DNA from 2 places in the Mediterraneibacter flintii genome. Region 1 is predicted to be linked to the other one. Evidence: riboswitches for the same ligand, from Rfam matches in the RefSeq annotation. Region 1 holds a riboswitch; the other holds the start of a gene.

Region 1 (4,398 bases):
AAAGCAGGTGAATTGTGTCTGGACTGTTATGTCAGTACGGCGACAGAATATGGAAAAGAAATTTTAAGAGATATAAAGGGTGTGCAGGTTTTAAGCGGGAGAATGGAAGAAGCAGAGATTGTAAAGTTCATCCGTATGGAAGAGATAGAGCTGGTGATCGACGCCACACATCCGTTTGCCTGTGCCGTCACAGAAAATATACGGAAGGCATGTGAAGAGACACGATGTGAATATCTGCGGTGCCTGCGCCAAAGAGAACAGACAAGCGGTACAGACGGAAAGAAAAAGGTATTTTGTGATGTGCGGACAGCGGTAGAGTTTTTGAAACATACCGATGGGAATATACTGATTGCGACAGGCGGAAAAGAATTAAAAGAATATACGAAAATTCCCGGGTATGAAAAGCGGTGCTATGCGCGTGTGCTCTCTACGCTGGCTTCTGTAGAGCAGGCGACAGCACTGGGATTTGAGGGGAAGCATTTGATTGCTATGCAGGGCCCATTTTCAAAGGAGTTGAATACAGCATTGCTCCATCAAATACAGGCAAAATATTTTGTGACAAAGGAATCGGGGCAGGCAGGCGGCTTTGCAGAGAAAGTTAAGGCGGCGAAGGAGACAGGCGCGCTGCTTGTAGTGATTGCAAGACCGCAGGAGAAAGGAAAAAGTCTGGAAGAGGTGCTGCGTTATTTAGAGACATGGAAAGACAGTTTCATTGGAAGATAGGAGGGAATATATGCAGTATATCAGTTACTATAAATCGCCGTGCGGAGAAATTCTTTTGGCGGCGGATGAAAAGGGATTGACAGGGCTGTGGTTTGAAAATCAGAAGTATTACGCACATTCGCTGGAACCAGAACGAGAGGAAAAAGAGATTCCTGTTTTAGAAGAGGCAAAACGCTGGCTTTCCATTTACTTTTCCGGCAGGGAACCAGAATTTATGCCGCCTGTGCATATGACAGGAACTCCTTTTCAGCTTGCAGTGTGGGAGATATTAAGACAGATTCCCTATGGAAAAACAATTACTTACGGGGAAATCGCACAGAAGATTGCACAGCAAAGAGGGGTAACGCATATGTCCGCGCAGGCTGTGGGAGGTGCGGTAGGGCACAATAAGATTTCCATTGTAATTCCCTGCCACCGCGTGGTAGGAACAAACGGGAGTTTGACAGGATACGCAGGAGGGATAAACAGAAAGATAAAATTACTGACCTTGGAGAAGGCAGATATGAAGTCCTTCTTTGTACCCCAAAAAGGAACGGCGCTGTAAAAGCAAAAATGCCGCAGGCTTTACTTGCCTGTTTGTATATGATAAAATAAAACAGATTTTAAATGCAAGGGAAACATCCTTTACAAACTATAATTGGCATACATTTAAAAGAATGTCCGCGTAGTTATGCGGACGGAGGAAGACAGGTGAGAATCCTGCACAATACCCGTTGCTGTAATAGCTTAGCGGTGTTCCACAGTGCCACTGTAACAAGGTTATGGGAAGGCGGAGCATCCGTGCCGGAGGCTTAAGTCAGAAGATTCACTTTTAAATGCATTAGATGGTTACGGGGATATAATCGGGTATGTGCCGCAGTTTTTTTTCTGTGGCTGCCTGGCTGTTTTAAGAATGGGCAGTCTATAGGTCTGGCTGTCCTGCGTGCAAAAAGCTGATTTTTGCGCAGGCTTGTCCGTCTGCCGGTTCTGGCAGCAGTATTTCCAGTTTATGACAATCGTTATATGTAGAGAAAATGAGGAAGAAAAAGGAGATATAGAAAAATGGATGGAAAGAAAGCGATATTAGTTGTCAGCTTTGGAACCAGCTATCTTGACACGTTGGAAAAAACGATCGGGGCGATTGAAAGAAGGATTGCCGGAGCCTATCCGGATTATAAGGTTTACCGCGCCTTTACAAGCCAGATGATTATAAACAAATTAAAAAGAACGGAAAATCTGCAGGTGGATACTGTAGGAGAAGCATTAAAAAGGATGGCGGCAGAAGGGATAGAAAGAGTGATTGTACAGCCGACCCATGTGATCAACGGGATTGAGAATGACAGGATGATGGAGGACTTGATGGAATATATGGATAAATTCCGCAAGATCAGTGTCGGAAAGCCTATGTTAAGCAGTGTGGATGATTATAAAAAGGCAATCCATGCAGTGATGGCGCAGACAGAATTAAAGGAAGAGGAAATGCTTGTTTTGATGGGGCATGGGACAGATCACCACGCAAATGCCGCCTATCCTACGTTAGAGTATACCTTTCACGCGCTGGGCTATCAGCAGGTTCTTGTGGGGACAGTAGAAAGCTTTCCAGAATTAAAAAATGTCATGGACAAGCTGCGCATCTCCGGAAAGAAAAAAGTGCTTTTGATGCCCTTTATGATTGTGGCAGGGGATCATGCACAGAATGATATGGCAGGGGAAGAAGATTCCTGGATGAGCGCGCTTACAGAAGACGGATATGAGGTTCGTGCGGCTGTTCGCGGACTGGGAGAAATGGAAGGAATTCAAAATCTGTTTTTAGAGCATATTGAAGAGGTATTGTAAACGTGACAGTAGAAATCGGACGTACAAAAGAGGGGCTGCGGTTTGGATATACCACAGGAAGCTGCGCTGCCGCCGCTGCAAAAGCGGCGGTTTTTATGCTGCTTACCGGTACGGAGATCCGGCAGGTGAAATTGATGACGCCAAAAGGAATTCTGTTATATCTGGATGTAGAAAGTATTGTGAGGACAGAAGCTTTTGTAAAGTGCGCAGTTAGGAAGTACAGCGGAGACGATCCCGACGTGACGGATGGAATTCTGGTATTCGCCAAAGTAGAAAAGGTAAAGACGGCGGGAATTTTTCTGGAGGGCGGAGAAGGGGTCGGCAGAGTGACGAGAAAAGGACTGGAACAAAGTATCGGTGAAGCTGCAATCAACAAGGTTCCGCGCGAAATGATTGTAAAAGCGGCGCAGGAAATGTGCAGGGAGATGGAGTATACAGGAGGTATACAAATTGTAATTTCCATACCCGAAGGAAAAGCGCTTGCCAGTCGTACCTTCAACCCGAGGCTGGGGATTGAAGGGGGGATTTCTGTTCTGGGGACAAGTGGGATTGTGGAGCCTATGAGTGAAAAGGCGCTGACAGATACCATCTATCTGGAAATGAAGGTATTAAGAGAAAACGGACACAAAATGTGCTATCTGGTGCCAGGAAATTACGGCAGTGATTTTCTAAGAGAAGAACTTGGCTATGATGGGGAATTGGCAGTGAAATGCAGTAATTATATTGGGGAAGCCCTGGATGATGCGCTTCATCTTCAAATGGAGGCAGTGCTTCTCATTGGACATATCGGGAAATTGGTAAAGCTTGCAGCGGGGGTAATGAATACCCATTCCCGCCAGGCGGACTGCCGAATGGAGGTCTTTGCATCCCATGCGGCTGTAAAAGGTGCGGACAGGGGGTGTGTGCAGCGGATAATGGGATGTGCGGTAACGGCAGAAGCACTCGGATATTTAAAGGAGGCTGGAATACTGAAAAGTGTGATGGAATCTATAATGGAGAGGATAGCCTTTCACTTAGGGCAAAGATGCCAGAACAGATTACAGGCAGAGGCGATTGTGTTTTCTAAAGAAGAGGGGATTCTGGGGAAAACGAAAGGTGCGCAGGCTCTGTTAGAACAGATAAAAGGAGAAGGAACATGAGTGGAACATTTTTTTGTGTCGGCGTCGGGCCGGGAGATCCAGAGCTTTTGACATGGAAGGCAATAAGCGTGATAGAACAGGCAGACGTGCTTGTTATCCCTGTGTCAGATAAGAGCTTGGAAGAACCGGTTTATACAGATAAAACGGATGTAACTATGCAAAAATATCTTGTACAATGTATGGCATACCAGATTGTAAAGGAAAAGCTTCCTGGTCTTAGAGAAAAAGAAAAATTGTACCTTCCTATGCCGATGATAAAGGATAAAGAAAGGTTAAAACAGATACATGACAAGGACACAGCGATACTTTTGCATATACTCGATCGGGAAAAGACAGCCGCGTTTATTACGCTGGGAGATCCGAGTGTCTACTCCACCTGTCTGTACATACAGAAACGAGTAAAGAAAAAAGGCTATCCGACAGAATTAGTTCCCGGGGTACCATCTTTTTGTGCAGCTGCCGCAAGGCTGAATAAAGGGCTGGCGGAAAATAAGGAACAGATACATATCATTCCGGCGTCATACGGCGTGGAGGAGGCACTTTGCCTTCCTGGAACGAAAGTTTTGATGAAGGCAGGGAGGAAAATGCCGGAAGTAAAACAAGCAGTAAAAAGATGTGGCATGGAGATGGAAATGGTAGAAAACTGCGGCATGAAAGGGGAGAGAATCTACACAGATATAGAGGAGATTCCCGATGAGGCAGGTTACTACTCTCTGCTGAT
Region 2 (4,398 bases), 1.9 Mb from region 1:
TTGCCCTGTTTTTCTTGATTAAATACAAGAAGAATGGCGCGCCTATAAATGCGGATATAATTCCGATTGGAAGCTCTTCTGGAGCAATGATAATTCTGGAAACAACATCTGCCAGCATCGTAAACAATCCACCTGTTAAAATCACTGCCGGAAGTAGTCTCTTGTGCTTAGAGCCTACGAATGTTCTCACAATATGAGGTACGACCAGCCCTATAAAGCCAATCACTCCGCTTACAGAAACCACAACTCCCGTCAAAGCTGTCGCTGCCAATATGATAACCAGCTTGATTCTGCCTGTATTTACTCCCAGACTTTCCGCCACATCATCTCCCAAAAGCAGTACATCCAGTTCATTTACAAACAGCATAATCAATAGAATAATCAGCGCAAACACAATCGACACATATTTTACTTTGTCCCAGTCTGCCCCGCTTAGAGAGCCTACCATCCAGTATTGCGCCGTCTTTGTCTTATCCGAACCGCTGTTGCCGCCATAAATAATCAGATTTGTGACAGCCGTAAACAAAGCGGCAGTGGCGATCCCTGCCAGTACCAGCCGGCTGGATGTAATTCTCCTCCGATAAGACGCGATATTTAAAGACAAAATGATAGAGACCGCTGCTCCCAGTACTGCTCCGGTAATCGTAGAATATCCTCCCATAAATCCGAACCAGCCAAGGACAATGGCCGCAACTGCCCCAGCCGATGCGCCGGAGGAAATTCCAAGTACATACGGATCTGCAAGGGCATTTTTCGTCAATGCCTGCATAAGAACTCCACAGACAGAAAGCCCTGCTCCTACAATGCAGGACATAATTACTCTGGGAAAGCGGATATTCCAAATAATCGTTTCCATGTTTTCTTCCCAGGTACGGACAAACCATTCTCCTCCGGATATTTTGTTTATGATAATTTTTAAAATATCAATAGGCTTCGTCTCTACGGCGCCTATTGATACAGAAAAGCCCGCTGCAAGCAGTAAAAGGGCGCAGACTGACGCCATAAGCGCCAGATACTGCCCCCTGCCTCGGATGATTTTATGATTCTTCATTTGTTTTCTCCTCGCAAAGAAACCTGTTCTTTTCTATTACTCAAATACATCCGGGTACAGTTGCTTTGCAATCTCTTCTACCAGTCGCGCAGAACCGGCAGAGCCCTGCATATCCGAACAGCAGGCGGAAATAATTCTGCCTTCCTTCACTGCACTTAAATTTTTCGTTGCGTCATTTGTGCGAAGGAATTCTGCTTTCTCTTCTACCTCGTCTCCACCTTCATAATCCAAAATCAGGATCACATCCGGATCTCGTTCTACAACCTCTTCCCAGGAAGGTGTCGCCCATCCTGCCTCAATATCGTCAAAGATAGAAATTCCGCCGGCAAGCTTCAGAATGTCTCCCGGCATTCCCTGACATGCTGTAAACGGCGCGTCTTCTCCTGAATCATATGCAAATACTGTAATCGGATTCTCATACGCTTCGCTTCCAAGTGTATCTTGTACCTTCTGGATTGTATCCTTCATTGCCTGTATTTTTTCTTCCGCCACATCCTCTACTTTGAAAATCTTTCCAAGTGTCTCATAGTCCTTATATAAATCCTCGAAACTCGCACTGTCAGAGCATACGTATGGGAAATACATGGAAATTCCGTTTTCCTCACAGAAATCTGGACTGAAATTCTTATCTGAGAAAACAGAATCCCATCCCATGAGGAAATCACACCCTGTTGCAATCATTTCTTCCTTGGACAGTGTAGTAATTCCTTTTCCCGCTTCTACAAGCTGGGGAACCTCTTCTCTTGCCGGATACTCCGCATCCAGGCTCCAGCAGGAACCTTTTGTATACCCTGCCATCTGCTCCTCTAGTCCCAGATCAAAGAAAAAATCTGCCATCTGATCTCCGGATGCTATAACATGATCCGGCATTTCAGTAAACGTATATTCCACATTCTCTCCCAGACCAGAGCGTTCCAGATTCAGTGTAATCGTCACTGGTTCATACGCACTGTCCTCCTGTTTGGTTTCTGTATTTGTCTCTTTTTTTTCTTCTGTCTGACCGTTTCCGCCACAGCCTGTAATAAGGGCAGAAAGCAGACTGAACGCTAACATCGCGCTGATTACTTTTCTTTTCATACTTCTTTCCTCTCTATTTCGTCTTTCGCAAATTTTATAACACAATACTGCTTCTCTTCATTACAGGTCTGTTATTAAGTTTTCATTTTCCTCTACCCCTTCCTCCTTCCCCTTACCGGGAATTTGCAAGATAACTTTAGCAAGTCTTAGGACTTGGCATCCTCCTCAATTCCGCCTTCTCACAGAATCTTCTCTGCAATGGCATCCATAGAATCTCGTCCGCCTTACCTCAGGTGTAAGCTGTCAGTGAATTGCACACTGTTCCTTATTAAGTCAATGACACTAAAGCTATTTGTAATCTAAGCATTACAAATCAGTTTATTATACAATAAAATCACCCCCGTATCAACCATGCCGCAGCTTTTCTTCTCTCTCTTCAAAACCGGAATGTAACAGTTTAAGGCATGTTGCCCTCTGTACACTGACGCTGCTATTATGTTAAAATAAAAAAGCATATTGCAAAACCTTTTGCATAAATCATATAAAACTACAAGTACGTCATTTATGAAAGGAGTTTTATGATGAATATAAAAGAACTGCTGACGAAACATCTTGGAAAATCTATTTCACAAGCCTCTGATGAAGAGACATACCGCGCACTTCTTACAGTCGTAAAAGAATTGTCCGCGCAGAAGGAGCAGCAAGACAGCAAGAAAAAGTTGTATTATATTTCCGCCGAGTTTCTTATCGGTAAGCTGCTCTCTAATAATCTAATCAATCTTGGAATTTATGAAGAAACAAAAGAAGTTCTCGCACAGGAAGGAAAAAGCTTAAGCAAAATCGAAGAAATGGAGCCGGAACCGTCCCTCGGGAACGGCGGTCTTGGACGTCTCGCCGCATGTTTTCTGGACTCCGCCGCTACACTTGGGCTTAACGGAGATGGAATCGGATTAAATTATCACCTGGGACTTTTCAGGCAAACCTTTGAGAACACACTGCAAAAAGAGCTTCCCAACCCCTGGATCGAAAAAGAAAGCTGGCTGCACAAAACCGCTGCCAGCTACCCGGTAGAGTTCGGCAATTTTACTTTACATTCCAGAATGTATGATATTGCTGTCACCGGATATGAAAATCGTACAAATAAACTGCATCTTTTTGATGTAGATACCGTAGATGAAACGATTGTAAAAGACGGAATTGACTTTGACAAAGAGGATGTGGAACGAAACCTTACACTTTTCCTCTACCCGGACGACAGTGACGAAAAAGGACGGCTTCTTCGGATTTACCAGCAATATTTTATGGTGAGCTGTGCCGCACAGTTCATTTTAGACGAGTGTATATCCAAAGGTTGTACTCTGTACGATCTTGCAGACTATGCAGTCATACAGATTAACGATACACACCCTACTATGATCATTCCTGAACTGATCCGTCTCCTGACAAAAAGAGGCATTGATATGGACACTGCAATCTCTGTCGTGTCCCATACATGTGCTTACACGAACCACACGATTCTCGCAGAAGCATTGGAAAAATGGCCTCTTTCCTACCTAAAAAAGGTAGTTCCCCAACTAGTTCCGATTATCGAAATCTTAGATGACAAAGTCAGAAGAAAATTTACCGATGAAAGTGTGGCAATTATTGACAAAACAGACACCGTCCATATGGCGCATATAGATATTCATTATGGATTCAGTGTCAACGGTGTCGCAGCCCTTCATACAGAGATATTAAAGAAAAATGAACTGCACAGCTTTTACCAGATATATCCAGAGAAATTCAATAATAAAACAAATGGGATTACCTTCCGCAGATGGCTTATCCACTCCAATCCTTTGCTTACACAGATACTGGATCGTACCATAGGGCAGGGCTATCGTCAGGATGCTGACAGATTAGAAAACCTTCTGCATTTCAGATCAGACAAAAGTGTATTGCACAGTCTGTTAGAAATGAAACAGAAAAATAAAAGAGCGCTGTGTGATTATCTGGAGCGCACACAGGGTGTCACCCTCAACCCAGATTCTATTTTTGATATGCAGATAAAACGCTTACATGAATATAAACGCCAGCAAATGCACGCACTTTATATTATAGATACATATCTTCAGATAAAATCCGGAAAGAAGCCCTCCACTCCTATTACCGCTATTTTCGGTGCCAAAGCTGCTCCTGCATATGTCATTGCCAAAGATATTATCCATCTAGTCCTATGTTTGCAGGAGCTTATCAATCATGATCCGGAAGTCAGCCCATACCTGAAAGTTGTTATGGTAGAAAACTACAATGTGACAAATGCAGAAAAGCTGATTCCTGCCTGCGATATT

The links. A riboswitch is a leader RNA that binds a small molecule or an ion and turns the genes downstream of it on or off. The one in region 1 is predicted to bind cobalamin.
Region 2: linked by a shared signal. The riboswitch ahead of ACZ5C4_RS16265 (ABC transporter substrate-binding protein) and the one ahead of ACZ5C4_RS07265 (sirohydrochlorin cobaltochelatase) in region 1 are both predicted to bind cobalamin.

Annotation. Positions count from the first base shown of each region.
Region 1 is NZ_AP031405.1:1,534,296-1,538,693, forward strand. Features, by position in the region: gene cobK (precorrin-6A reductase) at 1-723, shown strand, start outside; gene ACZ5C4_RS07260 (methylated-DNA--[protein]-cysteine S-methyltransferase) at 734-1,267, shown strand; cobalamin riboswitch at 1,359-1,550, shown strand; gene ACZ5C4_RS07265 (sirohydrochlorin cobaltochelatase) at 1,765-2,538, shown strand; gene cbiD (cobalt-precorrin-5B (C(1))-methyltransferase CbiD) at 2,541-3,677, shown strand; gene cobI (precorrin-2 C(20)-methyltransferase) at 3,674-4,398, shown strand, end outside.
Region 2 is NZ_AP031405.1:3,397,400-3,401,797, forward strand. Features, by position in the region: gene ACZ5C4_RS16260 (FecCD family ABC transporter permease) at 1-1,051, opposite strand, end outside; gene ACZ5C4_RS16265 (ABC transporter substrate-binding protein) at 1,088-2,128, opposite strand; cobalamin riboswitch at 2,250-2,430, opposite strand; gene ACZ5C4_RS16270 (glycogen/starch/alpha-glucan phosphorylase) at 2,650-4,398, shown strand, end outside.